DNA from 2 places in the Thalassospira sp. ER-Se-21-Dark genome. Region 1 is predicted to be linked to the other one. Evidence: riboswitches for the same ligand, from Rfam matches in the RefSeq annotation. Region 1 holds a riboswitch; the other holds the start of a gene.
What was found. Region 1 has a riboswitch for glycine ahead of FHI25_RS14825 (L-serine ammonia-lyase). Riboswitches for the same ligand answer to the same signal wherever they lie in the genome.

Region 1 (4,425 bases):
CGCGACTTTGGGGGAGGCGACCAGAATGCGGTCCTCGCCCTCGAATACCTGTTCTTCGCCGCCGTTAAAGAAGAACGAAACATGCGGGTATTTTTCGGTCTCGGCGATGCGAAGCTGCTTCATACCTGCCTTGGAAACCACTTCGCCAAAGATGTTTGGCAGGGTCTGCGGCGGATAGATCGCATCCATGTATTTGGCATGTTCGGACGAATATTCGACCATCCCGGCCTGAACGGCGAACTTGACCGGCGTGCGGCGATCAAAGCCGTCAAATTCCGGTGCGCAAAGGGCGGCAAGGATTTCACGTGCGCGATCCGCCCGGAAATTGGTCATCAGAAGGCCGTCGCCGTCCTTCATGCCGTCATAATCGCCAATCACGGTTGGCAGAACGAATTCATCGGTGGTGCCGGCTTCATAGGCGTTGGCAATCGCAGCCTCCGCACTGTCAGCACCGCGGCCATCGGCGTAATTCTTGCCCTGAACCATGGTGAAATAGGCCTGGCTTACGCGTTCCCAGCGATTGTCGCGGTCCATGGCGTAATAACGGCCGGTGACGGTGGCGATTTCAACATCAGCATCGCCGATCAGGGCGCGGAATTTCTCAAGGAACTTGGCGGCACTTTTCGGTGCGGTATCACGGCCATCAAGATAGGCGTGAATTTTTACCGGCACACCGGCACTCGCAATGATCTTGGCTAGGGCAGCCATGTGGGCCTGATGGGAATGCACCCCGCCTTCGGACAGAAGACCCGCGATATGGCAAACGCCCTTGGAATCGGAAAGTTTGGCGATGATCTTTTTGACGGTGTCGGTATCGGCGATGGTGCCGGTTTTGACGGCCTCGTCAATTTTGGGCAGTTCCTGCATGACCACACGGCCAGCACCCAGGTTCATGTGGCCGACTTCCGAATTGCCCATCTGACCTTCGGGCAGGCCAACATCCAGACCGCAGGCCTTGAGGAACCCGGTTGGATTGTTGGCGTAAAGGTCATCCCAGACAGGCGTGTTGGCAAGGGCGACAGCGTTGTCCTTGCTTTCTTCGCGATAACCCCAGCCGTCCAGAATGCACAGCACCACAGGGCGCGGGCGCTTTACGGAATTCGATACAGTCACGTTCATAAACCCCACAGATAAAGGAAAAGGCTGAATGTCCCGTAAATATGGTGACTTACGGGCTCTTTCGCTATCAATCCCGCCATGCGGACAGGGTGGGTCAGTCTTCGCGCACGACAGGTACATCAATTACCCGGGCAATTTAGCACGATTACCGTTGCTTAACAGCATCTGCCGCAGAAAATTTTGCAGATGCAAACCAGTTCTTTTGACAGTGTCTAAAGACGCAGATAGTGTTCAATCTGACGGTGAACCTCTGAGGTGGCAGAAATGTTATCTCGCACCGTGACGGGAGAGTTCGGATATCACGCGATTTGCATGATGTACGGCGCCGAAGGAGCAATGCCTCATAAACACTCTCAGGCAGATGGACCGTCACGGAAGAGGCTCTGGAGAGAGAAACCAAAAAGCGCCTGGGAGAAAGCGCTGGTCAGGTTTCCACCGAAGGATGAACGCCCCAAGCCGATCTTGATCGGGCAGGGCGGATAATCTCAGGTCAAGGGACAGAGGGGGCAAAAACACCGGTTCGTAAACAGCGCGAAAACAAGCGCGTTATTGAGCCGTGAAGGAGGCCCTTGATGACAAATCCCGCGACCGATCCCTCTTCGGGATCGCAAAAGAAATCCCAACATGACGTCAACCTTTCGGTTGTCGACCTTTACACGATTGGTATCGGTCCTTCGAGTTCGCATACGGTTGGCCCGATGCGTGCGGGATATCGTTTCTGCCTTGAGCTTGAGGCGCGCAATCTTTTGCAAAAGACCGGCAGTGTTGTGGTTGATCTTTATGGGTCGCTTGCCCTGACCGGCAAGGGGCACGCAACCGATACTGCGGTGATCATGGGCCTGAATGGCAAGCGCCCGCGCAATATTGATCCTGATGATATTGTGCCGACTGTGAAGGCGATTGATGAAACCAGTCAGTTGCAGCTTTACGGGCAGTATCCGGTTGCGTTTAACCGCGATACCAATCTGGTGTTTCATTTCACCGAAACCCTGACGCAGCATCCCAATGGCATGCGCATTACTGCCTTTGACCACGATGGCGTGAAAATCCATACCCAGGAATATTTCTCGGTCGGGGGTGGCTTTATCGTTTCCAGTGACGATCACGGTGCGGAATATTCCGGCGATAACATCACCTTGCCATTTCCGTTTTCGTCCGCCGATGAACTGATGGAAATCTGCAAGCGCGAGGGGCGCTCCATCGCGGAAATCATGATGGAGAACGAGCAAAGCTGGCGCAGCTCTGATGAAACCATCGCTTTTGTTGATCGCGTTCACGACGCGATGATGAACTGCATTGACCGTGGCATCAAAACCGACGGTATCTTGCCCGGTGGCCTGAATGTTAAACGCCGGGCATCAAACCTTTACAAGGAACTGACCGAAAAGCCCGAAGCCGGCCTGCGAGATCCGCTAACAGTGATTGACTGGGTTAATCTTTATGCCCTTGCCGTGAACGAAGAAAACGCCGCAGGTGGTCGGGTTGTGACCGCACCAACGAACGGGGCGGCCGGTGTTATTCCCGCGGTTCTGCGTTATTACGAGAAGTTTGGTGCCAACGCCAATCAGCACAAAATTCGTGAATTCCTTTTAACTGCGGCGGCCATCGGATCGATCTATAAAAAGCGCGCCTCAATCTCGGCGGCCGAAGTTGGCTGTCAGGGCGAGGTCGGTGTTGCCTGTTCAATGGCGGCTGGCGCGCTGTGTGCCGTGCTGGGTGGAACGCCCGAACAGGTCGAAAACGCTGCCGAGATCGGGATGGAACATAACCTTGGCCTGACCTGCGATCCGATTGGCGGTCTGGTGCAGGTGCCCTGCATCGAACGCAACACCATGGGTGCGGTCAAGGCGATCAATGCGGCACGTCTGGCATTGCGCGGTGACGGACAGCATACCGTGTCGCTTGATAAGGTGATCGAGACCATGCGTCAGACGGGACTCGACATGCAAAGCAAGTACAAGGAAACCAGCCAGGGCGGTCTTGCGGTCAATGTCAACGTGGTCGAGTGCTGATCCCAACTCTTAAGAATAGGGCGGAAAACCGGGCTTTTGGGTATCTGATATGTAAATTATACGGTTTTCTGTTCTTGTTTCTTGCGACTTGCGGTTGGTGTTTTGCTATGATTTGCCGACTAAAAATAGGGGCAAAGACCCCAATATCGGTTGGACATAGACATGAGCAAAAAACTGTTCCGCATTTACATCGCGGTCAGTCTAGATGGCTTCATTGCGCGTGCTAATGGTGCGGTGGACTGGTTGGGGGAATATGACCCGGCCGAGTTCGGCTTTGATGACTTTCTGGACTCCGTCGGTACGCTGATCATCGGGCGAAACACCTTTGATCAGGTGATGGAATTTGGCGACTGGCCCTATGAGGCCCGCCGCACAATCGTTTTGACTTCACGCGACCTGCCCAAAGATCGGCCTGCCAATACCGAGGCCTATGGCGGGAGTATCATCGAACTGGTCGATCAATTGCGCGACCGGCGGTCAGCGGACGGTGACATCTGGGTCGTCGGCGGGGGCAGTGTGGTGACACAGTTCCTGTTTGGCGGTTTTGCCGATCAGCTTGATATCTTTACGATCCCGGAAGTGCTGGGCTCTGGAATATCGTTGTTCGGGCGTGACGCCGGGGGCATCAAACCCCGTCTTCTGGCGTCCGAGCGATACAATTCCGGTGTTGTGCGCAGCCAGTACGGTTTGGCCTAAGCCCGAAAATAAACGAGCCCGCATCTGGTGAACCGGATGCGGGCTTTGTGTTTCTGTGCGATTTTGGCGCAGGATGAAGGCTTAGATCTCTTCAAGTGCCTCAAGCGATTCCGGCAGGATCTGACCACCATCGACCACGATCTGCTGGCCGGTGATATAGGCCGCTTCATCGGATGCAAAGAACAGGGCGGCATTGGCGATATCCTCGACACTGCCCAGACGTTTCAGCGGGATCGAGTTTGCCATCGAGCTCAGATAATCCTCGCCAAGATCGGCCAGTCCCTCTGTCATGATATTGCCGGGCATGACGGCATTGATTGTCGTGTTATAGCGCGACAATTCCATGGCGGCGGTCTTGATAAAGCCAAGCTGGCCGGCCTTTGACGCGCCATAGTGCGACCATCCGGGATAACCGGTAACCGGCCCGGTGATCGAGGACGTGATCACCACGCGACCCTTGCCGAGTTTTTCGAAATAGGGAATGCAGGCCTTCACGCACAAGAAGCTGCTTTTAAGGTTGGTCGACATCACCTGATCCCAGTCATCCGCCGTCATATCGACCATCTTGACCTGTGGAAAGATTCCGGCATTGGCGCAC
Region 2 (4,425 bases), on a different contig from region 1:
TCAGCCAGTTGGGTGTGATCCTGAATGCGGCCAAACACGTCCGGGTACTGCACAACAACACACGCTGTCTGATCATCAATCAGATCGTTGAGTTCTTCGGCAGTTGCCTGATGTTCCGGATGCCCATCGCGCCCGGCAACTTCGGTGTCGCTATACTGGCAATAAGTTTCGGTCACTTCGCGGTAATGCGGGTGCAGACCACCCGAAAGAACTGCCTTCTTGCGACGGGTCGCGCGGCAGGCCATCAGAACCGCTTCGGCACAGGATGTCGCACCATCCCACATCGACGCGTTGGCAACATCCATCCCGGTGATCGAGGCAACCTGGGTCTGGAATTCAAACAGGTATTGCAGTGTCCCTTGCGCGATTTCCGGTTGATACGGGGTATAGGCGGTCAGGAATTCACCGCGCTGGATCACGTAATCAACCGTCGCCGGCACATGGTGGCGATAGGCACCCGCACCCAGGAAACTGGGCACGCTCGATGCGCCCATGTTTTTGGCGGCCAAGGCCATCATATCGCGTTCGACCTGCATTTCGCCAAGGTGGGATGGCAAATCAACAGGTGCGTCAAGCAACGCGCCGTCCGGCACATCACAGTAAAGTTCATCAACCGATGATGCCCCGATGGTATCAAGCATCGCAGCACGATCAGCGCGTGTCAGTGGGAGATAACGCATGTTTTAAAGGCCTTCGACGAAGTCTTTGTAGGCTGCTTCATCCATCAGCTCATCAAGCTGGGATTCATCGGTCAGTGTCATTCTAAAGAACCAGCCATCGGATTCCGGGGCTTCATTGACCAGTGCAGGATTGTCATCAAGCTCTTCGTTGACCTCGACAATTTCACCATCGAGCGGAGCGTAAACGTCGCTGGCGGCCTTGACCGATTCAACAACCGCGGCGTCGCCATCCTTGGTCAGTTTCTTGCCTACTTCCGGCAGCTCGACATACACGATATCGCCCAGCGACTGCTGCGCGTAATCGGTAATGCCAACGGTTGCCACACCGTCTTCAAGCTCGATCCATTCATGTTCCTGCGAAAATTTCTTAGTCATCTTCCATTGTCCCTGTTGATCAATTCAGTGCCAATGCAGCGTAGCGCCGCTCTCTCTATGATAAATTCTGGTTCTCAACCGCGGAAATAACGATGCGGCGCGAACGGAAGTTCGACCACCTCGGCCGGGCGCGCCTTGCCACGCACCATAAGATCGACCTTGGTACCCGGTTCGGCAAATTCAATCGCGACATACCCCATGGCAATCGGGCCATCGACGGTCGGGCCAAACCCGCCCGATTTGATCTCGCCGATGTCTTCGCCATCTGCGTTCAGAATCTGGGTGTGTTCACGTGCCGGTGCCTTGCCTTCGGGCTTGATGCCGACACGTTTACGATCCGCACCGTGTTCAAGTTGATCAAGGATCACATCCGCGCCCTTGAAGCCACCCTCGGCCCGGCGACGTTTATTGATGATCCAGTTCAGATCCCCTTCAACCGGGGTCGTAGTGGTATCAATGTCGTTGCCATACAGGCAAAGGCCCGCTTCGAGGCGCAGTGAGTCACGTGCGCCAAGGCCAATCGCCTCGACCTCGTCCTCGGCCAGCAGCTTGCGCGCAAGCGCCTCGGCATCGGCGTTGGGTACGGAAATCTCAAAGCCATCTTCGCCGGTGTAACCCGAACGGGTCACAAAGCACGGACTGCCAGCGATGTCGATTTCGGCAAAGCTCATGAATTTCAGATCGGCAACCGATGGTGCAAAACGTGCCAGAACCTTGGCCGCATCCGGGCCCTGCAATGCCAGAAGCGCCCGGTCATCGATTTCTTCAAGCGATACACCATCGCCAAGATTGGCACGCATGTGAACGATATCATCATCCTTGCAGGCTGCATTGATCACCAGAAACAGGCTGTCGCCCGCATTGGTAATCATCAGATCGTCAAGGATCGTGCCGTCGTCCTGGGTAAATGCGGAATAGCGGGTGCGACCGGGTTTGAGGATGGCAATGTCACCGGGCACAAGCTTTTCAAGCTCCGCCACTCGGTTCTCACCGGTCAAACGCACCTGCCCCATATGGGACACATCAAACAGGCCTGCCTTCGCACGGGTATGAAGATGTTCGCCCTTCACACCAAGCGGATATTGCACAGGCATGGCATAGCCAGCGAACGGTACCATTTTGGCACCGAGTTCCACATGCAAATCATAAAGGGCAGTTTTTAGAAGTTCGGATTCGTGATCCGCCATCAGGTTCTCCAAGACAATCGTTGCGAAATATAGCCGACCAGTGGCCAACCACATTCCCCCTCTGTCTTTGGAGCCTGAAAGAATCACATCCGGGGTAGGAAGCCGGTCTGCTTACATCTTCGGCGAGGTGTTCCTGATCAGAAATTCAGGTCACCTGCTTTCCAGAGTCCCATCTCCACGCGGTCCTGTTGCCTGAGAGTTTCCGGGGTGGTTGCTCCTTCGGCGTCCGCTCATCCGATAAGGACTGCGGCCTCTCCCACGTGCATCATTTGGGTATGTTTCTGTTATACGGGTTTCCGCGCAAACCGACCAGCCCCTATTTTTCGGGCATGATCGGTCTGCCACGTCTCGAACAAACAAACCCGAATAAAATCAATCGGTTCCGAACCGGCGATTATACTCAAGTTGGTCCGCGCTCAGCTGGAAACCAAGATAGATTTCGTAATCCGGACCGGTCCAGACATCGTCCAGCGGCACCGACAGGGTCACCTGCTCGTCACGGATACGGGCCATGTTCAGATTGTCGGCAAACGCCATATTAACGTCAAACACCGACTTCTGAATGAAGGTGCCGTTCGGGTCACGCAGGGCGACGAAATATTTAAATTGAACGTTACGGTTTTGGGCTGCCGGTCCAAGCTCGGCGGTAATGATCGGGCTGATGATGACATCAAGTTCCTTGTCATCAAGGTCGTAGCCGCAATCACCAAGGTATCCGGTAAATTCGGCTTCGACGATCACATCGGTCAGATCACGGCCAGCACCGCTGAACTGGACAAGCTTTGCCGTATCCTTTGGCAGATAGGCCGCCGGACAAACCGGGACCGGCTGTTCTTCGAACGGGTTGCCACCGCCGCATGCGCTTAGCAATCCACCAAGCGAGACCATACCCAATGCATAAACGCGCCGAAGTCCGTTACCGATTGTCATCCAAGCCTCTATCAAACCAAATGTTTTCGGGCCGCATCGCGACGACCGGCCCGCGCGCAGTCTATTCTGTCGCGGATGTCGGCACAACCCGCTTGAACGGCCTTGGGCGGTGTAAAACGTCAAAAATTCGGCCAACCCGCACCGACCATTTACCCCAGAGTCATTGCACCGCATGATCAGGCAGGTTATGTAACGTGAATGTTTGAAAAATGCGTCGGCAACGCCCGCACGCAATTGGGAAAGCCGGACCTGTATCATGTCTGACAAAGCCAGCCTTCGGATCGTTCTTGCCAATCCGCGCGGTTTCTGCGCGGGGGTTGATCGCGCCATCGAGATCGTCGAAAAGGCACTCGAAAAATATGGCGCACCGGTCTATGTCCGCCACGAAATCGTGCATAACAAATTCGTGGTCAATCGCCTGCGCGATATGGGTGCCGTTTTCGTTGACGAACTTGATGCCGTTCCCGATGGCGTGCCGGTGATCTTTTCGGCCCATGGGGTGCCGAAATCCGTGCCCGAGGCGGCCGAAACCCGCAAACTTGAATATCTTGATGCGACCTGCCCGCTGGTCTCCAAAGTCCATCGCGGGGCCGAACGTCATCACGCCGATGGCAAACATATTCTTCTGATTGGTCATGCTGGTCATCCCGAAGTCATCGGCACGATGGGCCAGTTACCCCCCGGCAGCATGACCCTGGTCGAGACCGAGGAAGACGCCGAGACCATCGAAATCAGCGATCCGGAAAATCTGGCCTTTGTGACCCAGACGACCTTGTCACTTGATGACACCGCCAAGATCATTGAAATCCTGCAACGGCGTTTCCCGTCAATCGCGGTGCCGAAAAAGGAAGACATCTGCTACGCCACGACCAACCGCCAGCATGCGGTCAAACTGATCGCGGAAAAGGCCGATGCCATTCTGGTCCTTGGCGCGCCAAATTCTTCAAACTCCAACCGCTTGGTCGAAGTCGCCAAACGCGAAGGCTGCACACGGTCTGTTCTGGTCGAACGGGCAAAGGATATCGACTGGTCGAAGCTTGACGGTATTTCAAGCCTTGGCATCACGGCCGGTGCGTCCGCGCCCGAAATCCTGGTCGAGGAAGTCATTGATGCCTGTCGGGAACGCTTTGACGTGACGGTCGAAACCATCACGCTGACCAACGAAAATGTCACTTTCAAACTTCCGCGTCAGCTTGCCAGCTAGGTCTGCGGACATGCTTATTTTCAGATCAGGACGACGATAGAACTCATGG

Region 2: it holds a riboswitch for glycine, as region 1 does, so the genes downstream of both, gcvT (glycine cleavage system aminomethyltransferase GcvT) here and FHI25_RS14825 (L-serine ammonia-lyase) in region 1, are expected to answer to the same signal.

What each region holds. Positions count from the first base shown of each region.
Region 1 is NZ_VDEZ01000003.1:474,256-478,680, reverse strand. It holds gene gpmI (2,3-bisphosphoglycerate-independent phosphoglycerate mutase) at 1-1,119, opposite strand, end outside; glycine riboswitch at 1,393-1,498, shown strand; glycine riboswitch at 1,501-1,622, shown strand; gene FHI25_RS14825 (L-serine ammonia-lyase) at 1,692-3,131, shown strand; gene FHI25_RS14820 (dihydrofolate reductase family protein) at 3,294-3,827, shown strand; gene fabG (3-oxoacyl-ACP reductase FabG) at 3,909-4,425, opposite strand, start outside.
Region 2 is NZ_VDEZ01000001.1:712,094-716,518, forward strand. It holds gene gcvPA (aminomethyl-transferring glycine dehydrogenase subunit GcvPA) at 1-680, opposite strand, end outside; gene gcvH (glycine cleavage system protein GcvH) at 684-1,055, opposite strand; gene gcvT (glycine cleavage system aminomethyltransferase GcvT) at 1,130-2,242, opposite strand; glycine riboswitch at 2,413-2,511, opposite strand; gene FHI25_RS03150 (hypothetical protein) at 2,615-3,172, opposite strand; gene ispH (4-hydroxy-3-methylbut-2-enyl diphosphate reductase) at 3,429-4,376, shown strand; gene FHI25_RS03160 (homoserine kinase) at 4,422-4,425, shown strand, end outside.